One region of the Kosakonia sp. Marseille-Q7440 genome, then DNA from elsewhere that is predicted to be linked to it. Evidence: predicted binding sites of a transcription regulator. Region 1 holds the regulator's gene; the other holds the start of a gene.
What was found. The regulator sigma-54, encoded in region 1, starts transcription at its own class of promoters, with help from an activator protein. The targets are predictions, from matches to a motif close to GTTGGCACANNTTTCGCTNT.
Positions count from the first base shown of each region.

Region 2: glnA (glutamate--ammonia ligase) is a predicted target of sigma-54. The motif match lies at 2,414-2,433, and genes of this name have one in related genera.

Region 1 covers NZ_CBCPLT010000002.1:650,104-662,408, forward strand. Annotated here, with positions in the region: gene arcB (aerobic respiration two-component sensor histidine kinase ArcB) at 1-544, shown strand, start outside; gene elbB (isoprenoid biosynthesis glyoxalase ElbB) at 775-1,428, shown strand; gene mtgA (monofunctional biosynthetic peptidoglycan transglycosylase) at 1,425-2,156, shown strand; gene npr (PTS phosphocarrier protein NPr) at 2,157-2,429, opposite strand; gene rapZ (RNase adapter RapZ) at 2,426-3,280, opposite strand; gene ptsN (PTS IIA-like nitrogen regulatory protein PtsN) at 3,326-3,817, opposite strand; gene hpf (ribosome hibernation promoting factor) at 3,898-4,185, opposite strand; gene rpoN (RNA polymerase factor sigma-54) at 4,208-5,641, opposite strand; gene lptB (LPS export ABC transporter ATP-binding protein) at 5,690-6,415, opposite strand; gene lptA (lipopolysaccharide ABC transporter substrate-binding protein LptA) at 6,422-6,982, opposite strand; gene lptC (LPS export ABC transporter periplasmic protein LptC) at 6,951-7,526, opposite strand; gene kdsC (3-deoxy-manno-octulosonate-8-phosphatase KdsC) at 7,523-8,089, opposite strand; gene kdsD (arabinose-5-phosphate isomerase KdsD) at 8,104-9,090, opposite strand; gene ACWPW2_RS17040 (calcium/sodium antiporter) at 9,104-10,078, opposite strand; gene mlaF (phospholipid ABC transporter ATP-binding protein MlaF) at 10,309-11,121, shown strand; gene mlaE (lipid asymmetry maintenance ABC transporter permease subunit MlaE) at 11,129-11,911, shown strand; gene mlaD (outer membrane lipid asymmetry maintenance protein MlaD) at 11,916-12,305, shown strand, end outside.
Region 2 covers NZ_CBCPLT010000004.1:77,796-90,100, forward strand. Annotated here, with positions in the region: gene yihX (glucose-1-phosphatase) at 1-177, opposite strand, end outside; gene typA (ribosome-dependent GTPase TypA) at 319-2,142, opposite strand; gene glnA (glutamate--ammonia ligase) at 2,523-3,932, shown strand; gene glnL (nitrogen regulation protein NR(II)) at 4,134-5,183, shown strand; gene glnG (nitrogen regulation protein NR(I)) at 5,192-6,601, shown strand; gene ACWPW2_RS22195 (YshB family small membrane protein) at 6,698-6,808, shown strand; gene hemN (oxygen-independent coproporphyrinogen III oxidase) at 6,842-8,215, opposite strand; gene yihI (Der GTPase-activating protein YihI) at 8,402-8,905, opposite strand; gene yihA (ribosome biogenesis GTP-binding protein YihA/YsxC) at 9,476-10,105, shown strand; gene ACWPW2_RS22215 (spot 42 RNA, inhibition of DNA synthesis) at 10,197-10,244, opposite strand; gene polA (DNA polymerase I) at 10,409-12,305, opposite strand, start outside.

The sequences.
Region 1 (12,305 bases):
CGAACTGCCGCCGCTGGTGGCGCTGACCGCAAACGTGCTGAAAGATAAGCAGGAGTATCTGGATGCCGGCATGGATGATGTCTTAAGCAAACCGCTGGCGGTGCCAGCATTAACGGCGATGATCAAGAAGTTTTGGGACGCCGGAGATGAGGAGGAGGAACAGGTGGCAACGATAGACAACGACAAAGCGCAAACTCTGCTGGATACCGCCATGCTTGAGCAGTACCTCGAGCTGGTTGGGCCGAAGCTGATTACCGATGGGCTGGCGGTGTTTGAGAAGATGATGCCAGGCTACCTGAGCGTGCTGGAGTCGAACCTCACCGCGCGCGACCAGAAAGGGATTGTTGAAGAGGGGCACAAAATTAAGGGTGCTGCTGGATCCGTCGGCTTGCGCCATCTGCAGCAGTTAGGCCAGCAGATCCAGTCCCCGGATCTTCCCGCCTGGTGGGATAATGTCGGCGAATGGGTGGAAGAGATGAAGCAGGAGTGGCGCAATGATGTCGCGGTGCTCAAAGCCTGGGTGGCAGACGCTGCAAAAAAATGACCCCGGATTAACCGGGGTGCGCGAATACTGCGCCAACACCAGGGAAACCGTGGCTGCGCCGTAATTTTTGGTTTTAATTGCAAGGGCGCAGTCTATTAAAATTCGACCACACGCACATAAGATAGCAAATCTTAAATGATTTGTTACAGCAATCAGTGAAATGTGTGAAGCAAGGCTCCCTTATCAAAATTTTTAGTTATTGACCGCAATTCGCAGAAAGGATGTTTGGCATGAAAAGAGTCGGCGTTGTTCTTAGTGGGTCTGGCGTGTATGACGGTTCCGAGATCCACGAAGCGGTAATTACCCTGCTGGCGCTTGCCCGCAACGGCGCAGAGGCCGTCTGTTTTGCGCCCGATAAAGCGCAGAGTGATGTCATCAACCACCTCACCGGCGAAAGTAGGGCGGAAAGCCGTAACGTGCTGGTTGAAGCTGCCCGCATTACCCGCGGCAAGATCGCGCCGCTGGCGCAGGCATCGGTAAACGATCTGGATGCGCTGATTGTCCCCGGCGGCTTTGGCGCGGCGAAAAACCTCAGCAGCTTTGCCAGCCTCGGCGGCGACTGCGCGGTGGATAACGATCTGAAAAGCCTCGCGCTGGCGATGCACCAGGCTGGAAAACCGCTCGGTTTTATGTGCATTGCACCGGCGATGCTGCCGAAAATTTTCGACTTCCCGCTGCGTCTCACTATTGGAACCGATGTCGATACCGCCGAAGTTTTGGAAGAGATGGGCGCGGAGCACGTGCCGTGTCCGGTGGACGATATTGTTGTCGATGAAGAGAACAAAGTGGTGACCACACCGGCTTATATGCTGGCGGAAGATATTGCCCAGGCGGCAACAGGGATTGAGAAGCTGGTGACGCGCGTGCTGGTATTGTGCGAATGAAGCGAGGCGGACGCGGTACGCTGAAGACCGTGCTGAAACGTCTTCTTCTGCGTGTTCTGTTAGTGCTGGTGGCCTTCTGGGGCGGCGGTATTCTGCTGTTCAGCTTCTTGCCAGTGCCGTTTTCCGCGGTGATGGTCGAGCGGCAGCTGAGTGCGTGGCTGAGCGGGGACTTTAGCTATGTCGCCCACTCCGACTGGGTCAGCATGGATGAGATCTCGCCGTGGATGGCGCTGGCGGTGGTTGCCGCTGAAGATCAGCGCTTTCCCGATCACTGGGGATTAGATGTGGAAGCCATCGAAAAAGCGCTTTCGCATAATGAAAAGCATGAGAACCGCATTCGCGGCGCTTCGACCCTGTCGCAACAGACGGTGAAAAACCTCTTTTTGTGGGACGGTAAAAGCTGGCTGCGAAAGGGGCTGGAAGCGGGGCTGACGGTAACGACGGAAGCGGTGTGGACGAAACGGCGCATCCTGACGGTCTACCTGAATATTGCGGAGTTTGGTGACGGCATATTTGGTGTGGAAGAGGCGTCGCAGCGCTATTTTCATAAACCCGCGAGCCGGCTGACGATGTCGGAAGCCGCGCTGCTGGCGGCGGTGCTGCCGAACCCGATTCGTTATAAAGCGGCAGCGCCTTCAGGTTATGTGCGTAACCGTCAGGCGTGGATCATGCGCCAGATGCAGCAGCTCGGTGGCGAAGGCTTTTTGCAGAGTAACAACCTGCACTGATTACTCTTCGTCGAACCCGGCGATAAACAGCGCCACCACCGCGGCCAGCGCTTCCTCTTCCTGGGGGCCGCTGGCTTCGACTTCAATCTGTCGGCCTTTGGCGGAATCCAGCATCAGCAGAGCGATCACGCTGCTGGCTTCCGCTTCGGTTCCCTCTTCGTTACGCAGCAGCACTTCCGCGTCAAAGCCCTGTACCAGTTCAAACAGTTTCATCGCCGGGCGCGCGTGCATGCCCAGCTTATTGGTGATCTCAACGGTTTGTTTTACGGTCATGTTTTGCGTTTTTCCAGCGTACGGTGACGGGACTGCACGTTTTTGCCGCGCGAGCGGAAGTAGTCCGCCAGCTGTTCGGCGATATAGACAGAGCGGTGTTTACCCCCGGTACAGCCGATGGCCACCGTCAGGTAGCTACGGTTGTTGGTCTCCAGCATCGGCAACCACAGCTCGAGGTAACTGCGCGTCTGATAGATAAAGTTATGCACTTCGGTGTGCCTGTCGAGGAACGCGGCAACGGGCTTATCGAGGCCGGTCATCGGACGCAGCTTCGGATCCCAGTGCGGGTTCGGCAGGAAGCGCACGTCAAAGACGTAATCAGCATCGATAGGGATGCCGTGCTTGAAGCCGAAGGATTCGAAGACCATGGTCAGTTCGCGCTCGCGTTTGCCTAAAAGGCGAGTGCGCAGCATCTCCGCCAGCTCATGCACTGACATCTCTGAGGTATCAACAATCAGATCGGCACGCGAACGCAGCGGCTCAAGCAGATTGCTCTCTTCATCGATGGCGCTCTCCAGCGACAGGTTTTTGCTTGAGAGCGGGTGCAGGCGACGCGTGTCGCTGTAGCGGCGAATCAGGGTGTTGCGATCCGCATCTAAAAAGAGCAACTGCGGCGAAAACGCCTCCGGCAGATTGCTCATCGCCTGCTCAAAGATCTCCGGCGACTCCGGCATATTGCGCACATCGATACTGACGGCGGCAGAGATCTGGCGATCGGCGAGGGTTTGCGCCAGTTCCGGCAACAGCACAACCGGCAGGTTATCAACACAGTAGAAACCCATATCTTCCAGTGCGCGTAGCGCCACGGATTTCCCTGAACCCGAACGACCACTGACGATCATCAGGACCATGGGTCATTTCTCCTCAGAACGACTGACAAGTAGAGTCTTACCCGGTTACGCATCGCCGCGCTCGCCTTCTGTCTGCGTGATGATCTCATACAGCTCTTCATCACTCTGCGCGCCGCGCAGGCGTCGACAAATGGTTTTATCCGCCAGCCGTTTGGCGACCAGCGAAAGGGTATGCAGATGCGTTTTGGTCTGATCTGCCGGCACCAGCAGGGCAAAGAGCAGATCGACGGGTTGATTATCGATAGCGTCGAAGGCAATAGGCGTTTCGAGTTGCACAAACACGCCGACGGCGCGCAGTGTATCTTCCTCGAGCTTGCCGTGAGGAATGGCGATACCGTTACCAATGCCGGTACTGCCCATCTTTTCACGCGTAAGAACCGCCTCGAAGACCACCTGCGGCGGCAGGCCTAACTGTTTCGCCGCCAGCTCGCTGATAATTTCCAGCGCGCGTTTTTTACTCTGGCAGTGAACGCCGCTACGGGTGCATTCCTGGTTAAGTACTGTGCTCAGTTGAAGAGCCGAATCGTTATTCATCATAATTTCACCTAAGCGACGCCGGAGCCAGCACCCAACCGGGTTGCGGTCGGGTGCAACGCGCCAGACGGACGCCCGGACAATTAGTGTTGTTTCAGTTTATCTTTATGCTTCGTGAGCTGCCGCGCCAGTTTATCAATTAAACCGTCAATAGCAGCATACATATCTTGTCCTTCCGCACTGGCATGCAGCTCGCCTCCATTCACATGCAGCGTGGCATCTGAAATGTGCGTCACCTTTTCCACTTTCAACACAACATAAACCTGATTAATCCTGTCGAAATAGTGCTCCAGCTTGGCAAATTTGCTGTTTACAAACTCGCGCAGGGCATCGGTAATCTCAACGTTTTGTCCGGTGATGTTTAGCTGCATAGTGTCTTCCTTATCGGTTGGGTCACACCAGCTGTTTACGCTGGTTAGACGGCGGAATGGATAAAGATTCTCGATACTTCGCAACGGTTCGCCGCGCGACCATGATCCCCTGATCGGAGAGCAGCGTCGTCAGCTTACTGTCGCTCAGCGGTTTTGCAGGGTTTTCCGCGGCGATCAACTTCTTCACCAGTGCGCGAATGGCCGTGGAGGAGGCTTCGCCGCCGCCTTCGGTATTCACGTGGCTGGAGAAGAAATACTTCAGTTCAAAAATGCCGCGAGGACTGTGCAGGTACTTCTGGGTGGTCACACGAGAGATGGTCGACTCGTGCATCTCGACGGCCTGGGCGATATCCGCCAGCACCATCGGTTTCATAAACTCTTCGCCCTGCTCAAAGAACGCCTGCTGCTGCTCGACGATGCAGCGGCTGACGCGCAGCAGCGTGTCATTGCGGCTCTCCAGGCTTTTGATCAACCACTTCGCTTCCTGCAAATTACTGCGAATGAACTGCGTATCGGCGTCATTACGCCCGCCGCTGCCCATCGCTGCATACTGCTGGTTGATCTTAAGACGCGGAATGCTGTCGGCGTTAAGCTCCACCGTCCAGCGCCCGTTGTGCTTGCGCACCAGCACATCGGGGATCACATACTCTGGCTCGCTGGTCTGGATCGACTGACCGGGGCGCGGATCGAGGGACTGGATCAGAGTGACAGCCTCTTTCAGCACATCCTCTTTCAGGCGCGTCACGCGCATCAACGAGCGAAAGTCGTGATTGGCCAGCAGATCGAGATGATCGCAGATAATCAGTCGGGCCTCTTCACACCATGGCGTCGCTTTCGCGAACTGGGAGAGCTGAACCAGCAGGCAGTCGCGCAGATCGCGCGCCGCTACGCCAACGGGATCGAAACGCTGAACGCGCTTTAGCACCGCTTCGACTTCATCCATGCCGATCTCGTCATTTCCCATGCTCTCGAGGATCTCCTCCAGCGTCACGGTGAGATAACCGGTTTCGTCCACGGCATCAACGATCGACGTCGCAATGGCGCGATCCGTATCGGAGAAGGGCGTCAACTCAACCTGCCACATCAGGTAATCCTGCAGCGACTGGGTGGTTTCGCCCTGGTAGATCGGCAGTTCATCATCAATGTAATCGTTACTGCTGCCTGATGGGGTGCCCGCGGTGTAGATCTCATCCCAGCTGGCATCGAGCGGCAGTTCGTCGGGCATCTCTTTCTGTTCAAGCGCATCTGCGGTGTCCAGGCCATCTTTTTCCTGAACCTGTTCGCTATCCACTTCTTCGTGAAGATCGGTTTGTTCCAGCAGTGGATTGCTCTCCAGCGCCTGCTGAAGTTCCTGCTGAAGTTCCAACGTGGACAACTGCAAAAGGCGAATGGCCTGTTGCAGTTGCGGCGTCATGGCTAGCTGTTGGCTAAGCCGTAGTTGCAAACCTTGCTTCATATTCAGAGCAGCACTCTCCGACAAAAAATGTCAATAAACCTTACCCTATCAGAGTCTGAAGTCTTCCCCAAGATATACGCGCTTAACATGTTCGTCTTCAAGGATTTGCTGCGGCGTGCCGTGGGCGATGAGATGTCCCTGGCTGACAATATAGGCGCGCTCACACACGGCCAGCGTTTCGCGCACATTGTGGTCGGTAATCAGCACCCCAAGCCCGCTGTCGCGCAGATGCTCGATAATGCGTTTGATGTCGATAACCGAGATCGGGTCAACGCCCGCAAAGGGTTCATCGAGCAGGATAAATTTCGGGTTTGCCGCCAGCGCGCGGGCAATCTCGACGCGGCGACGTTCACCGCCGGAGAGCGCCTGGCCCATGCTGTCGCGCAGGTGATCGATGTGGAACTCTTCCATCAGCTCATTGGCGCGATCTTCTCGCTGTTCCGCGGTGAGATCGTCACGAATTTGCAGCACTGCCATCAGGTTGTCGTAAACGCTGAGGCGGCGGAAGATGGAGGCTTCCTGCGGTAAATAGCCGATGCCGCGGCGCGCGCGCGCATGCAGCGGCAGCAGGCTGATATCTTCATCATCAATAATGATGTTGCCGGCATCGCGCGCAACAATCCCGACCACCATATAGAAGGTGGTGGTTTTCCCTGCGCCGTTAGGGCCAAGCAAGCCGACGATTTCACCGGAATTAACGGTCAGACTGACGTCTTCGACCACGCGACGGCCTTTGTAAGCCTTGGCGAGATTCTTTGCAGTTAATGTTGCCATAACGGATTAATTACTCTTCTTTTGCGCCGGGGCCGGGGCGGATTTATTGCTCTTGTCCTGCAACTGCGACGGTACCAGCACGGTAGTTACGCGCTTGCCTTTGTCGCTGAACGCTTGCATCTTCTGCTCTTTCACCAGGTAGGTGATTTTGTCGCCAGCAATATTGCTGTCTAACTGCTCGAGATAGGCGTTACCGGTCAGGATGACGAAATCTTTTTCCAGTTCGTAGTGCATCTGCGAAGCGTGGCCTTTCACCGGCTTGCCGTTGTCCTGCATCTGGTAGAAGGTGGCCGGATTACCGTAACCGTCGATAATCTCTCTGCCCTGCTGGCCGCCCGGACGGGTGACCACCACCTTATCGGCGTTGATCTTAATGGTCCCCTGCGTCACGACGACATTGCCGGTGAAGGTGACAACATTCCCCTGCATATCCAGCGACTGCTGATCGGAGTCGATGTGGATCGGCTGTTCGGTATCCCCGGTCACAGCGAGCGCCGGAAGCGCGGCAGCGAAGAGCGTACCCGCCAGGAGAAGATTAAGGCTGCGTTTGTTTGTTTTGAATTTCATAGGAGCTTCTAACCTTTTCAATCAGCTCGGCGTTTTTGCTGCGTAAATTGCCGCGCATTTTCAGGCCGGTGGAATTAAATGTTGTTCCGTATAACGTAACCTGATCGTCTGAGAAAACATCCTGGGTGACCAGGTTGATCCGGGCGTTATCCGTGGTGATTTTGCGTAATTGTGCGTCCGCAGTCAGTGCGTTAACTTCGACATGTCCATAGAGGTAAAGCATTTTGTCGTCGGTGAGCTTTGCTTTATCCGACTTGATAGACCAGGTCGGTACTTTGTTCTCATCGAAGGTGGTTAACACCGGTTTGGCAAACCAGCTAATACTATCGGCAGAGTAGTACTCCACATTCTGCGCGATCAGGCGATAGTTCAGCGCGCCTTCCGGGCTGTAAACGACAGTATCCGTATGTTGGCTTTTATAAGTCGGATCTGAACTGTTTGCGGCGCTCTGTTCCGGCGCATCCTGAGTGGTGAAGTTAATACCAATCAGAACCAGTGCGACCAGCGCCAGCAGAATAATGACCCAACGTCTGGTTTTACTCATATTGATTGCCCTTTGGCTTCATCCAGCTTGCCCTGTGCCAGCAGCAGTAAGTCACACACTTCACGCACCGCACCGCGACCGCCGTTAATCCGCGTTACGTAATCGGCGCGCGCGCTGAGCAGCGGGTGTGCATCGGCAACGGCAACGCTCAGGCCAATCTCCGCCATTACCGGCCAGTCGATCAAATCGTCGCCGATATAGGCAACCTGATCGGCGGTCAAATCGAGGCGGGCAAGTAGCTCCCGGTAGGCGATCATTTTGTCGGATTGCCCCTGGTAGAGATGTGTGATGCCCAGCGTTTCACAGCGATCTTCTACCAGTTTAGCGTTACGCCCGGTAATGATCGCCATCTCAATACCGGAGGTGAGGGCGCTGCGAATGCCGTAACCGTCACGGACATTGAACGCTTTTAGCTCTTCGCCATTATTGCCCATATAGATGAGCCCATCGGACAGCACGCCATCCACATCGAGGATCAGCAGGCGAATCTTCGCGGCTTTCTCCATGACTTGCGTGCTTACCGGCCCATAGCAGGTGGCAAGCGACGCGCCAGCATTACTCATTCTTATGTCCTTCTTTACACCACGCCCGCGCGCAGTAAGTCATGCATATGTAACACACCCAGTAACTGCTCACCATCGGCAACCAGTACGCAGGTAATGTGACGGGATTGCATCAGGTTCAGGGCATCGACCGCCAGCGTATTGGGACGTACGCGCACGCCGCCTGGCGTCATCACATCGGCGATGCCGAGGCTGCGCACATCGGCACCCATATCAAACACCCGACGCAGGTCACCATCGGTAAAGATACCCTCGATCTTCATCAGATCGTCGCAGATCACCGTCATGCCTAAATTCTTACGCGTGATCTCCAGTAACGCATCACGCAGGCTGGCCTCTTTGCTGACGTGCGGGATCTCATCCCCGGTGTGCATGATGTCATTCACTCGCAGCAGCAGTTTACGGCCCAGCGCGCCGCCCGGATGGGAGAGGGCAAAATCTTCGGCGGTAAAGCCGCGCGCTTTCAGCAGCGCCACGGCCAGCGCGTCGCCCATTACCAGCGCCGCGGTGGTGCTGGAGGTTGGTGCCAGGCCCAGCGGACAGGCCTCTTTCGGCACTTTTACGCATAAATGAATATCCGCCGCGCGCGCCATGCTGCTCTCAGGGCGGCTGGTCATGCAAATCAGCGCGACCTTGAGGCGCTTGAGCACCGGGATCAGCGCGAGGATCTCGTTGGACTCACCGGAGTTCGACAGCGCAATCACGACATCCTGCGGGCTGACCATACCCAAATCGCCGTGCGCGGCTTCACCGGGGTGGACGAAAAACGCGGGCGTGCCGGTGCTGGCAAAGGTCGCCGCCATTTTCCGGCCGATGTGGCCCGATTTGCCCATGCCCATCACCACGACTTTGCCAGCACAATAAGCGATGCTTTCGCATGCGCGGGTGAAATCTTCATTAATGTACTGATCCAGCTGTGCGAGGCCTTCACGTTCAATCGCCAGAACTTCTTTGCCGGCTTGTTGAAAGTCAAAACCCGGCTGCAAATCTATTTGCGACATAGTGCGTATCCGATTATCCCGTCAAAAGCGGCGACAGCCAGTAGAGCATCGCCAGCCATATGATAAATCCACCGAACAACAGCCCCCCGATGCCACGGCCGATCTGCTTGCGTCGCCAGCAGATAAGCGCGAAAAGGGCGCTGACCAGCACCATTACCCCGTAGTCGCGTGTGAACGCCATCGGGTTAAAGCTGCCTGGCGCAATCAGTGCCGGCAAGCCAAGCACGATCGCGATATTAAAAATGTTGGAGCCGATAAGGTTGCCGATGGCGATATCGTCTTCCCCTTTGCGCGCGCCGGCGATGGCGGTGGCAAGCTCAGGAAGGCCGGTACCGATGGCGATAACCGTCAGGCCGATAGTCAGTTCGCTAATGGCGAAGAAGTTCGCCACCACGGTGGCGTTATCCACCACCATGCGTGTCGCCATCGGCATGATAATCAGCGCCACGCCCAGCCAGAGGCAGGCAACCGACACACTTCCTTCTCGCGGCAGCTCGGCCAGCTGCTCGCGCGTCAGGCTATCATTACCCTGGCGTTCGGCCAGACGGGCGATTTTAACAATGAACACCAGCCATAGCACGGCTAATAACAGTAAAAAGATGCCGTCTACGGGCGTAAGCTGCCCATCATACAGCACGACGCCCGCCAGCAGGCTAGCTACTAAGGTTAACGGCAATTCACGGCGCAGAATATCGGAATGCACGGTAAAAGGGTGTAATAGCGCAGCAACGCCGAGGATCAGCAGGATATTGGTGATGTTCGATCCGATGGCGGTGCCAATAGCGAGATCGAGCTGGCCATGCAGCGAGGCGGCAACAGAGGTGATGATCTCCGGCAACGAGGTGCCAATACTGACCACCGTCATACCAATAATTAATGGCGGAATACCGAGAGCGCGGCAAAGAATGGAGGCGGCAAACACCAGACGATCGGCACTGTAGACCACAAGAAGTAAACCAATTATCAATAGCGCCGTCGCTAAGAGCATCTAACGTCCTTTCTTCAGGTATAATTTCGCCGGTTCGCAGGCTGCTATACCGGGTTAAAACCGGAACTTACGCGTAGCGTAATGATTCCTAATTTTGACTTTATGCGGCTCAAAAGTAAAACAAATGCCAGCTTTCGCTAACCTGGGCGGGTAATATTCTGTAAAAATGTTGGGTTCGTGATGATATCAAGCGTAATGCTTGCGGCCCACAGGGTGATAAGGAAGAGGAAATGAGCCAGACAGTGGCGAATTTGGTCGATGTTCGTGGCGTCAGCTTCTCCCGAGGCAGCCGCCCGATCTTCGACAATATTTCACTGACCGTGCCGCGCGGGAAGATTACCGCCATTATGGGGCCGTCAGGGATCGGTAAAACCACCTTACTGCGCCTGATTGGCGGGCAGATCCCGCCCGATAGCGGCGAAATCTTATTTGATGGCGAAAACGTGCCGGCCATGTCGCGTTCGCGCCTCTTCACGGTGCGCAAAAGAATGAGCATGCTCTTTCAGTCCGGCGCGCTCTTCACCGATATGAATGTGTTCGATAACGTCGCCTATCCGCTGCGCGAACATACCACTTTGCCCCCGGCGCTGTTGCACAGCACGGTGATGATGAAGCTCGAAGCGGTCGGGCTGCGCGGTGCGGCAAAATTAATGCCCTCCGAACTCTCTGGCGGTATGGCGCGGCGTGCAGCGCTGGCGCGCGCGATTGCGCTGGAGCCGGATCTGATCATGTTTGATGAGCCCTTCGTCGGCCAGGATCCCATTACCATGGGGGTGCTGGTCAAGCTTATCTCTGAGCTGAACAACGCGCTGGGCGTCACCTGTATCGTTGTATCCCATGATGTGCCGGAGGTGTTGAGCATCGCGGATTACGCCTATATTGTGGCGGACCGGAAAATTGTCGCCCACGGCAGCGCGCAGGGGCTGCAGGAGAATAGCGATCCTCGCGTGCGTCAGTTCCTTGATGGCATCGCCGACGGGCCGGTTCCGTTCCGTTATCCTGCTGGTGATTACCAGCGCGATCTTTTAGAAACAGGGAGTTAATACACTCATGCTGTTAAATGCACTGGCTGCGCTTGGCCATCGTGGGATCAAAACGATCGCGACGTTCGGGCGTGCCGGGTTAATGCTGTTCAACGCCCTGGTTGGCAAGCCGGAGTTTCGCAAACACGCGCCGCTGCTGATTCGCCAGCTCTATAACGTCGGTGTGCTGTCGATGGTAATTATCCTCGTCTCCGGCGTCTTTATCGGCATGGTGCTGGGATTGCAGGGCTACCTGGTGCTGACGACTTACAGCGCGGAGACGAGCCTCGGCATGCTGGTGGCGCTCTCGCTGCTACGCGAATTAGGCCCGGTTGTTGCCGCGCTGCTGTTTGCCGGGCGCGCAGGCTCGGCGCTCACCGCAGAGATTGGCTTGATGCGCGCCACCGAGCAGCTCTCCAGCCTCGAGATGATGGCGGTCGATCCTTTACGTCGGGTTATTTCGCCGCGTTTTTGGGCCGGCGTCATCTCTCTGCCGCTGCTGACGGTTATGTTTGTCGCGGTTGGCATCTGGGGCGGCTCGCTGGTGGGCGTTAACTGGAAAGGGATCGACAGCGGCTTCTTCTGGACTGCGATGCAGAACGCCGTCGACCTGCGAATGGATCTGGTTAACTGTCTGATTAAAAGCGTGGTCTTTGCTATCACCGTGACCTGGATTGCGCTGTTTAACGGTTACGATGCGATCCCGACTTCGGCCGGGATCAGCCGCGCGACAACACGCACCGTTGTGCACTCCTCGCTGGCCGTTCTCGGTCTGGATTTTGTGCTCACCGCATTGATGTTTGGGAATTGAGTTCATGCAAACGAAAAAAAGTGAAATTTGGGTCGGCCTGTTTCTTCTGCTGGCGTTACTGGCGGGGCTCTTTATCTGCCTGAAAGCGGCGGATGTCGCCTCGATGCGTACAGAACCGACGTACCGCGTTTATGCCACCTTTGACAATATCGGCGGCCTGAAAGCCAATTCGCCGGTGCGTATCGGCGGGGTAGTGATTGGGCGCGTATCGGATATCTCACTCGACCCGAAAACTTACCTGCCGCGCGTGACGCTGGATATCGAAGAGCGTTACAACCAGATCCCGGATACCAGTTCGCTGGCGATCCGCACATCAGGCCTGCTGGGCGAACAATATCTGGCGTTGAACGTCGGGTTTGACGATCCCGAGATGGGAACATCTATGCTTAAGGAA
Region 2 (12,305 bases), on a different contig from region 1:
TTTGGCGAACTCCTCATCGCTGATCTCCCCGCGTTCATGACGGTGGAAGGCCTCCCCCATGACAAAGTTCTGCTTCAGGGTTGCCAGCGGTACGCGGCTGAAATCGCTCCAGGCTCCGAGCACCCGGTTGAAGTCGATATCGACAATCACATTACCTAAATCAAAGATATAGAGCATTTGCCTCTCCTTGCCTGCCATGGAGAGTTAACTGTAGCGGGAAAGTTTCCGCTTGAATAGCGGGCCCTTTCACGCCCGCGATCGCGGGATAAAAAAAAGCCGCTGATAATCAGCGGCTTTTGTTGGGCTAAAAGAAGGTAATTAGTCTTCTTTTGCACCGCGCATTGCGCGTTTACGGTCGTTCTCAGTCAGATGACGTTTACGGATACGAATGGACTGAGGGGTTACCTCTACCAGTTCGTCGTCATCGATGAACTCGAGCGCCTGCTCCAGGGTCATCTTGATCGGCGGAACCAGAACCGTTGCTTCGTCCGTACCGGACGCACGCATGTTGGTCAGTTTCTTACCGGTCAGGCAGTTTACCGTCAGGTCGTTAGAACGGCTGTGAATACCGATGATCTGGCCTTCATATACTTCCGCACCGTGACCGAGGAACAGCTTACCGCGATCCTGCAGACCGAACAGCGCAAACGCAACCGCTTTACCCTGACCGTTGGAGATCAGCACGCCGTTGTTACGCTGGCCCACTTCGCCCGGACGAATATCGTCGTAGTGGCTGAAAGTGGAGTACAGCAGACCGGTACCGGAGGTCATGGTCATGAACTCTGAACGGAAGCCGATCAGACCGCGGCTTGGGATCACGTAGTCGAGACGTACGCGGCCTTTGCCGTCCGGATTCATGTTTTTCAGATCGCCTTTACGCTCGCCCAGTGCCTGCATGACAGAACCCTGGTGCTGCTCTTCAACGTCCAGCGTTACGTTTTCGAACGGCTCTTGTTTACGGCCGTCGATTTCGCGGAAGATTACTTTCGGACGGGAAACCGCCATTTCGAAACCTTCACGACGCATGTTCTCGATCAGAACAGAGAGGTGCAGCTCACCACGACCAGAAACACGGAACGCATCCGCATCCTGAGTCTCTTCAACGCGCAGCGCAACGTTGTGCACCAGCTCTTTGTTCAGGCGGTCAAGGATCTGACGAGAGGTAACATATTTACCCTCTTTGCCACAGAACGGAGAGGTGTTGACGTTGAAGAACATGGTTACGGTCGGCTCATCAACGGAGAGCGCCGGCAGCGCTTCAACACTCTGCGGATCGCAGATGGTGTCGGAGATGTTCAGCTCGCCCAGACCGGTGATCGCAATGATGTCACCCGCTTCAGCCACGTCACTCTCGATACGCTCCAGCCCCAGGTGAGTCAGCACTTTGCCAACTTTACCGTTACGGGTTTTGCCTTCGCTATCGATGATAGTGACCTGCTGGTTCGGCTTCACTTTACCGCGCTTGATACGGCCGATGCCGATTACGCCAACGTAGTTGTTGTAATCGAGCTGGGAAACCTGCATCTGCAGCGTGCCGTCGAGATCGACGTTCGGTGCCGGTACATGTTCAACAATCGCCTGGTACAGCGGGGTCATGTCTTCAGCCATGTTTTCGTGGTCCAGACCCGCGATACCGTTCAGCGCAGAAGCGTAAACGATCGGGAAGTCCAGCTGTTCGTCGGTCGCGTCAAGGTTAACGAACAGGTCGAAGACCTGATCAACAACCCAGTCCGGACGCGCGCCAGGACGGTCAACTTTGTTGATTACCACGATAGGTTTCAGACCATGGGCAAATGCTTTTTTGGTCACGAAGCGCGTTTGCGGCATCGGGCCGTCAAATGCGTCAACCACCAGCAGCACGGAATCGACCATGGACATTACACGCTCAACTTCACCACCGAAGTCGGCGTGCCCTGGGGTATCAACGATGTTGATACGATAATCATTCCATTTGATAGCGGTGTTTTTAGCGAGGATGGTAATCCCACGCTCTTTCTCCAAATCGTTGGAGTCCATCACACGCTCTTGAGTTTCAGCACGTTCGTCGAACGTACCGGATTGCTGCAGCAGCTTGTCAACCAGGGTCGTTTTACCATGGTCAACGTGAGCAATGATGGCGATGTTACGCAGATTTTCGATCACAACTTTGCCTCAGGCATTAGAAATAGCGCGTTATTGTACACGTATTAATCGAAGGACTAAACAGGATCACAAACATACCCTGCAAACAAGTATTGCAGAGTTGCTTTGTGATCGCTTTCACGGAGCGTTAAAAGGGGCAAATAACGAAAATTGCACCAATATGGTGCCCTATGTTTCCATAAAAGCACTATATTGGTGCAAGGTAACCATCATGGTGCAGCCCTTTTGCACTATGCCGAGCATGATAACGCCTTTTTGGGGTGATTTAAAAGTTGGCATAGATTTCGCTTATCCATTGTACGGCAACTACGCCAGATTTACGTAGTAATTAGAAGACCTCGTTACCACGACGACAATGACAATCCCGGGAGAGTTTAAGTATGTCCGCTGAACACGTTTTGACGATGCTGAATGAGCACGAAGTGAAGTTTGTCGATCTGCGCTTCACAGATACCAAAGGTAAAGAACAGCACGTCACTATCCCAGCCCATCAGGTAAACGCTGACTTCTTCGAAGAAGGCAAAATGTTTGATGGTTCTTCGATTGGTGGCTGGAAAGGCATCAACGAATCCGACATGGTGCTGATGCCGGACGCCACTACCGCTGTCATTGACCCGTTCTACGAAGAGTCTACGCTGATTATTCGCTGCGATATCCTCGAGCCAGGCACCATGCAGGGCTACGATCGCGATCCGCGCTCCATCGCCAAACGCGCTGAAGAGTACCTGCGCTCCACCGGTCTGGCAGACACCGTGCTGTTCGGGCCAGAGCCGGAATTCTTCCTGTTTGACGACGTGCGTTTCGGCAGCTCCATTTCCGGTTCCAGCGTTGCTATCGACGATATCGAAGGCGCATGGAACACCACCACCAAATATGAAGGTGGTAACAAAGGTCACCGTCCGGCTGTGAAAGGCGGTTACTTCCCGGTTCCGCCGGTAGACTCCTCTCAGGATCTGCGTTCCACCATGTGTCTGGTGATGGAAGAGATGGGCCTGGTCGTCGAAGCGCATCACCACGAAGTGGCGACTGCGGGTCAGAACGAAGTGGCAACCCGCTTCAACACCATGACCAAAAAAGCGGACGAAATTCAGATTTACAAATATGTGGTACATAACGTTGCGCACCGCTTCGGTAAAACTGCGACCTTTATGCCGAAACCGATGTTCGGTGATAACGGTTCCGGTATGCACTGCCACATGTCTCTCTCCAAGAACGGCACCAACCTGTTCTCTGGCGACAAATACGCTGGCCTGTCTGAAATGGCGCTGTACTACATCGGCGGCGTAATCAAACACGCTAAAGCGATCAACGCCCTCTCTAACCCGACCACCAACTCCTACAAGCGTCTGGTCCCGGGTTACGAAGCACCGGTTATGCTGGCCTACTCTGCCCGTAACCGTTCTGCCTCTATCCGTATTCCGGTTGTTGCTTCTCCGAAAGCGCGTCGTATCGAAGTGCGCTTCCCGGATCCGGCTGCGAACCCGTACCTGTGCTTTGCCGCGCTGCTGATGGCGGGTCTGGATGGCATTAAGAACAAAATCCACCCGGGCGAAGCAATGGACAAAAACCTGTACGACCTGCCGCCGGAAGAGGCGAAAGAGATCCCGCAGGTTGCAGGCTCCCTGGAAGAAGCGCTTAACGCGCTGGACGCTGACCGCGAGTTCCTGACCGCTGGCGGCGTATTCACCGACGACGCTATCGACGCTTACATTGCGCTGCGCATTGAAGAGAATGACCGCGTTCGCATGACGCCGCACCCGGTAGAGTTCGAACTCTATTACAGCGTTTAATTACGTTATTAATACTCGGCCGATTTCTCGTCGCAGTCAGTTGGCGGCGAGAAATCAGCCAGAGGATTTTTAGTTGCCGTGGAAACTTTGGCCCATCACACGATGGGCTTTTTTCGCCGACAACAACCTGATCTCACGCGCTTTTTCTTTCTATAACGCTATACTGCACAAAATTGGTGCATATCTCCGGGAGACTGCTACATGGCAAGCGGCGCGCTGCCCGATGCTGGGCAGATCCTCAACTCTTTGATCAACAGCATCCTGCTGGTTGATGACGACCTGGCGGTACATTACGCCAACCCCGCGGCACAACAGCTGCTGGCGCAAAGCTCGCGCAAACTGTTCGGCACCCCGCTGCCGGAACTGTTGAGCTACTTCTCCCTCAATATCGACCTGATGCGTGAAAGTTTGCATGCAGGCCAGGGATTTACCGATAACGAAGTGACGCTGGTCATCGACGGACGCTCGCATATTCTCTCCCTGACAGCGCAACGTCTGCCGGACGGGCTGGTACTGCTGGAAATGGCGCCGATGGATAACCAGCGCCGTTTAAGCCAGGAGCAGCTTCAGCATGCGCAGCAGGTTGCGGCGCGCGATCTGGTGCGCGGCCTGGCTCATGAAATTAAAAACCCTTTGGGTGGCCTGCGCGGCGCGGCACAGCTTTTAAGTAAGGCCCTGCCCGACCCGTCGCTGCTGGAATACACCAAAGTGATCATTGAGCAGGCCGACCGCCTGCGCAATCTGGTCGATCGCCTGTTAGGGCCGCAGCAGCCGGGTATGCACGTTACCGAAAGCATCCATAAAGTGGCTGAACGCGTGGTGAATCTGGTGTCGATGGAGCTGCCGGCTAACGTCACGTTAATTCGCGATTACGATCCCAGTTTGCCGGAGCTGGCGCATGATCCTGACCAGATTGAGCAAGTTTTACTCAATATCGTGCGCAATGCGCTTCAGGCATTAGGACCGGAGGGCGGCGAAATTATTCTGCGTACGCGCACCGCGTTCCAGTTAACGCTGCACGGCGTACGTTATCGCCTGGCAGCGAGAATCGATGTGCAGGATAACGGCCCGGGTATACCGCAGCATCTGCAAGACACGCTCTTTTACCCAATGGTGAGCGGCCGCGAAGGCGGCACCGGGCTTGGCTTATCGATTGCACGCAGCCTGATTGATCAACACTCAGGCAAAATTGAATTTACCAGTTGGCCAGGCCATACCGAGTTCTCGGTATTCCTGCCTATTCGGAAGTAGAGGTGTTTATGCAACGAGGGATAGTCTGGATCGTGGATGACGATAGCTCCATCCGTTGGGTGCTTGAACGCGCGCTCACCGGGGCAGGCTTGAGTTGTACAACGTTTGAAAGTGCCAATGAAGTGCTTGATGCGCTGACCACCAAAACGCCGGATGTTCTGCTTTCGGATATTCGCATGCCCGGCATGGACGGGCTGGCGCTGTTAAAACAGATTAAGCAGCGTCATCCGATGCTTCCGGTCATCATTATGACCGCACACTCGGATCTGGATGCGGCGGTAAGCGCTTATCAGCAGGGAGCATTCGACTACCTGCCTAAACCGTTCGATATTGATGAAGCGGTGGCGCTGGTTGAACGCGCTATCAGCCACTATCAGGAGCAGCAGCAGCCGCGCAATGTGCAGGCTCTCGGCCCGACCACCGATATCATCGGCGAAGCGCCAGCGATGCAGGATGTGTTCCGCATTATTGGCCGTCTGTCGCGCTCATCAATCAGCGTATTGATTAACGGCGAGTCCGGCACCGGGAAAGAGCTGGTTGCCCATGCGCTGCATCGCCACAGCCCGCGCGTTAAAGCGCCGTTTATCGCGCTCAATATGGCGGCAATCCCGAAAGATTTGATTGAATCGGAGCTGTTTGGCCACGAGAAAGGGGCCTTTACCGGTGCCAACACCATTCGTCAGGGGCGTTTTGAGCAGGCCGATGGCGGCACGCTGTTTCTTGATGAGATTGGCGATATGCCGCTCGATGTGCAGACGCGTTTGCTGCGCGTGCTTGCCGATGGGCAGTTTTACCGCGTGGGCGGCTATGCGCCGGTGAAAGTCGATGTGCGTATTATTGCGGCGACGCACCAGAACCTGGAGCTGCGCGTGCAGGAGGGGAAATTCAGGGAGGATTTGTTCCACCGCCTGAATGTTATCCGCGTGCATCTGCCGCCGCTGCGCGAACGCCGGGAAGATATTCCGCGTCTGGCGCGCCACTTCTTACAGGACGCGGCCCGCGAACTGGGTGTGGAAGCGAAGCTACTGCATCCGGAAACCGAAGCGGCATTGACCCGTCTGGCATGGCCGGGCAACGTGCGCCAACTGGAGAACACCTGTCGCTGGTTAACGGTAATGGCAGCAGGCCAGGAAGTGCTGATTCAGGATCTGCCCAGTGAACTGTTTGAAGCTACCGCGCCGGACAGCCCGTCGCAGAGTTTGCCGGACAGCTGGGCGACGCTGCTCGCACAGTGGGCCGATCGCGCGCTGCGTTCCGGTCATCAAAACCTGCTCTCTGAAGCGCAGCCGGAGATGGAGCGCACCCTGCTGACCACCGCGCTGCGCCACACTCAGGGGCATAAGCAGGAAGCGGCACGCCTGCTCGGCTGGGGGCGCAATACCCTTACGCGTAAGTTAAAAGAGCTGGGAATGGAGTAAACGTAAAGCGCGATCCGCCCGCGAAAAGTGCTGCTATTTTGTGCTTTACTGTTAGCCGCAGTGCAGTATGATCTTGCGCGTTCAGGGGGGGTTATCATGCTGGAATCGTTCATTCATCTGGTTACGGCTGGCGCCTCTGCCAGCCATACGCCACAAACGGCTGTCGCAGCGCTGCTTTGTGCAACGCTGGTCGGGCTGTTTAGCTAACGGTTTAACAGGCCTGGTGCTTTTGCAGGCCTGTTAAATCACCCGTGAGAACTGCTGTAGCCGCGCTTTCTGGCGCAGATAGACATCGAAGCACATGCAGATGTTGCGAATCAACAGACGCCCTTTCGCCGTTACCTGAAGCCCCTGCTCACCCCTCTCCACCAGCCCATCTTTAATCAATGGCGCAAGCAGTTGCAGATCTTCTGCAAAGTAGTCGCGGAAATCGAGATCCCACGCGCGCTCAATGTCGCTGAACGAAAGACGGAAATTACAGATAAGCCCCTTGATCACATCCCGGCGAATGCAGTCATCGCGGGTTAGCGCAATACCGCGCCACAGCGCATTTCCCTGCTCATCAACCTGCTGGTAGTAGTGTTTGAGTTCTTTCTGGTTTTGCGCGTAGCTGTCGCCAATCATGCTGATGGCAGAGACGCCAAGCCCCAGCAGATCGCTGTCGCCCTGGGTGGTGTAACCCTGGAAGTTGCGGTGCAGCACGCCGTTGCGCTGGGCGATCGCCAGCTCATCATCCGGACGGGCAAAGTGATCCATGCCGATAAACTGATACCCGGATGTAGTCAGCGACGAGATGGTCTGCTGCAGGATATCGAGCTTCTGCTGCGCCGAAGGCAGATCCGCATCTTTAATTTTACGCTGGGCGGCAAAGAGCGTCGGCAGATGCGCATAGTTGAAGACACTTAAGCGATCGGGGCTGAGTTCGGCGACGCGTTGCAGCGTATAGGCGAAACTCTCCGGCGTCTGTTTGGGCAGGCCGTAGATCAGGTCAATATTGGTCGAGGTAAAGCCGATGTCGCGCGCGTGGTTAAGCAGAGCAAAGATAAAGGTTTCATCCTGTTCGCGGTTAACCAGCCGCTGCACCTCTTTATTAAAATCCTGCACGCCCATGCTGAGGCGGTTAAACCCTTCCCCGCGCAGATGGTCGAGCACATCGAGTTCAATTTCGCGCGGATCGACCTCGATGGAGATCTCCGCATCGGTATCAAAGGCGAAGTTGCCGCGCAGCAGCGCCATCAGGCGGCTGATCTGTGCTTTGTTGAGATAGGTTGGCGTACCGCCGCCCCAGTGCAGCTGGCTGACGTGACGGCCTTTAAACAGCGGCACGCGGTGGATAATCTCCTGCTCCAGCGCATCGAGGTATTGATCGGCTTTATGCTGCTGGCGGGTGACGATTTTATTGCAGCCGCAGAAGTAGCAGAGCTTGTGGCAAAACGGGATATGAACGTAGAGCGAAAGCGGACGTTCAGGATAACGCGCCACGGCGCGGTGAAAATCCGCTTCGCCGAAGGCGTCAGAAAACTCAAGCGCGGTGGGATAGGACGTATAACGCGGCCCGGAATAGTTATATTTCTGGATCAGGGCCAGATCCCAGTCGATGACGTGCTCAGACATTGCTTACTCCTTCCGATGACGCCGCTGGCGATACCGGCGGCCTGGGCCGATCCCTTTTTGGGGTATCAGCCGGTTGCGCAGCCACTGTTTGCGCCGCGACAACCGCTGTAGTTTAACGAATAACCACACCAGATAACATATAACCGGAAGGGTTATAAGCAGGACGGGAAGCCCCATAAGAAAGGATTAGTTGCCGCCCTTGAGCAGACGCATCATATCTTCCTTACGCTCCTCTTCCTCTTCTTCTTCGTCATCATCGTAGGAGAGGCCGAGCTTCTGCATCAGCTCATCAATACGATCCAGTTTGGCATCAACCCATTTCTGCTCGTCGGCGCTCAGGGTTTCGCCCTCTTCAAGACGTTCAAGTAGCGCATCCAGGCGCTCATCCGTTTCCAGCATCTCTAATTCAGCCTGCGGTGAAAGCATAGGTTTCTCACTCTTCGGTTTGTGCTGCTTAGTGACTGGCGTGTCGGTAACACCCAGCGGAATCGGTGTTTTACTGCCAATACGCGGATCTTTTTGCGCTTTGCCCTTGCCGGAGCCCGACGCGTTATCGCCACCGTTCGCGCGGCTGCCTGAAGCGTTGCCGCGATGCCGTTTTTCACGCTTACGTTCGCGGCCTTCCTGGTTCAACTCTTCACGGGTTTTACGGCGCACTTTGCCGCGCGGTTGGGTAGACGGTTTTTTCATCATAGGGGTCTTAGGTGGTTTTTCATCAGTATAGAATTGCGGCGGAATCTAGCAGAAAGCAAGCAAAGAAAAAAGGCGGCAGTGTAAACTGTCGCCTTTTTTCTTGACCCTGACCCGTAAAGGGCTCTACGTTCCCTGTTTGCTGTCAACCTGCCCTGTTTTTCCATTAGCATCAACACTCCGTGTTGCGATCCCTCTCCTTGTGAACGTCTCCTGACGTGTTCCTCTGGTCTTCGCCTCCTGGCGCTCCCGACCCCTCGCTCCGTGAGTTATCCTTTCCTGTAAAGCGTCCTGCTACGGGGGTTACTTTACTTGTCTCAGAAAAAGAGACAAGTACGAATACCCTTACAAACGATAAATTAAGAGAATTCCATAAAGTTAAGTTATTGATTGTATTGTTTTTAGCTATTTTTTAACCTGCAATTACTCTGAAAGTTCGCAATGTATAACGGGCTGATTTCCTACAAAATGCATGGCAATCACGCACAAAGAGGAATGATGCGAGAAAAACAGTCTTTTACGTGGGTTCAGGTATAATCCCCGCATGCTTTAACGATGGAGACGACCGTTTTGACTAACCTGAATTACCAACAGACGCACTTTGTCACCAGTGCGCCTGATATTCGCCACTTACCCGCCGATACCGGCATCGAAGTGGCATTCGCTGGCCGCTCCAACGCCGGAAAATCGAGCGCACTCAATACGCTAACCAATCAAAAGAGCCTGGCGCGCACCTCTAAAACGCCGGGCCGTACCCAGCTAATTAACCTGTTCGAAGTCGTCGAAGGCAAACGCCTTGTCGACCTGCCCGGCTACGGTTATGCCGAAGTGCCGGAAGAGATGAAAATCAAATGGCAGCGCGCGCTGGGTGAATATCTGGAGAAACGTCAGTGCCTGAAGGGGCTGGTCGTACTGATGGATATCCGCCATCCGCTAAAAGATCTCGACCAGCAGATGATCCACTGGGCGGTAGCAAGCGAGATCCCCGTACTGGTACTGCTGACCAAAGCGGACAAGCTCGCCAGCGGCGCGCGTAAAGCGCAGGTTACGATGGTGCGGGAAGCGGCAATTGCCTTTAACGGCGATGTGCAGGTTGAAGCGTTTTCGTCGCTGAAAAAACAGGGCGTCGATAAGCTGCGCGAGAAGCTGGATAGCTGGTTCTCATCCATTGCGCCAGCAACAGAAGACGCAGGCGAATAACCCCTTCTGGCGCGGCGCCCGCTGCGCTTTATTGCTTTGTTTCGCGCAATAAAAAACGCCCCAGTCATTACTGACTGGGGCGGCTAAATATTCAGCCAAATCCGATTACGTGAAGTAAAAGGTCTGAAAGATAGAACATCTTACCTCTGTACCCTACGCGAATAACTCTACTCCCTTTTTGGATCTGGAAAAAGGACTTTTTGTAATTTCTTTTCAATTTTTACATACGGAATTCTAATGATTGTCACAAAAACGCCGCGTTATGTTGCTTAGTTACAGAAAAGTCCCTTTCCGACCGCAGGCTTAGTGCGCTTGATCCCAGTTTGGTCCGCTTCCCACTTCCACCAGCAGCGGCACATCGAGTTGGGTACTGCTCTCCATCAGTTCATGGATCTTCTTCGTTACCGCCTCGATATCATCTTTGTGCACTTCAAACACCAGTTCATCGTGTACCTGCATGATCATCCGCACGCGCGGCTTATCTTGCTGTAACCACGCATCGACGGCGATCATCGCACGTTTGATGATATCGGCTGCGGTGCCCTGCATCGGGGCGTTGATCGCCGCGCGCTCAGCACCCGCACGGCGGGCAGCGTTGCTCGCTTTGATGTCCGGCAGATAAAGGCGGCGACCATCGAGCGTTTCAACATAGCCGTTCTCTTTCGCCTGCGCGCGGGTACGCTCCATATACTCCAGCACGCCAGGATAGCGCTCGAAGTAGAGATCCATATACTTCTGCGACTCTTTGCGCGGAATATTGAGCTGGCGCGAGAGGCCAAAGGCGCTCATGCCGTAGATCAGACCAAAGTTGATCGCTTTCGCGCTGCGGCGCTGTTCATTGCTTACGCTATCCAGCGGCAGGCCAAACACTTCCGCCGCCGTTGCGCGGTGAATATCCTGACCTTCAGAAAACGCTTTCAGCAAGCCCTTATCCCGTGAGAGGTGCGCCATGATGCGCAGTTCGATCTGCGAGTAGTCCGCAGAGACGATGACGTAATCTTTCGGCGCGATAAAGGCCTGACGAATACGACGTCCCTCTTCATTACGCACAGGAATGTTTTGCAGGTTGGGATCGGTAGAAGACAAGCGCCCGGTCGCGGTCACTGCCTGGTGGTAAGAGGTATGTACGCGCCCGGTTTTCGGGTTGATCATCAGCGGCAGCTTATCGGTGTAGGTCGATTTAAGCTTCGCCAGGCCGCGATATTGCAGGATCACTTTTGGCAGCGGGTAATCCAGCGCCAGCTCTTCCAGCACCTCTTCGGATGTCGACGGCGCGCCGCCCGGGGTTTTCTTCAGCGGTTTAATGCCCTGTTTTTCAAACAGAATGGTTTGCAGCTGCTTGGTCGACGAGAGATTAAACGCTTCGCCCGCGATCTCGTGCGCTTTTTGCTCCAGCTCCGCCAGACGCAGCGTCAGCTCCTCAGAGTGCTTGTGCAGCACAGCCGGATCGATATTGACGCCGTTGCGTTCGATACGCGAAATGACCGGCACCAGCGGCATTTCAATATTCTGGAAGACATTCAGCGGGCCGGCGTGCTGTTGCAGCTCAGGCCACATCGCCAGATGGAGTTGCAGCGTGACATCAGCATCTTCCGCCGCATAATGCCCGGCCTCTTCCAGCGCAATCTGGTTGAAGGTCAGCTGGTTTTTACCTTTCCCGGCGATCTCTTCGAAGGTCACGGTTTTGTGCTTCAACCAGCGCTGAGAGAGGCTGTCCATATCATGACGGCCAACAACGCTATTGAGGATGTAGGACTCAAGCATGGTGTCGAAGGCGATACCGCGCAGTTCGATGCCATAATTTTCCAGCACGCCGCGATCGTATTTCAGGTTCTGGCCCACTTTGAGAAGCTTTTCATCTTCCAGCAGCGGTTTCAGCAGTTCCAGCGCGCGGTCACGCGGGATCTGATCCGGCGCATCAAGGTAGTCATGGGCAACCGGCACATAGGCTGCCACACCAGGTTCGATGGCAAAGGAGATGCCGACCAGATTGGCGCTGATGTTATCCAGGCTGTCCGTTTCCGTATCGAAGGCAAACAGCGCCGCGCTTTTCAGTTTGCCGATCCAGCTTTGCAACGTCTCTTCATCAAGGATGGTGACGTAGTTTTCAGCGGAGAGGATAGCCGTCGGGATATCGGGCTCCGCTTCGACCACAATCGTCTCCTGCGGCTTCGCCGCTGGCTTGCTTCCTCTCGCCTGT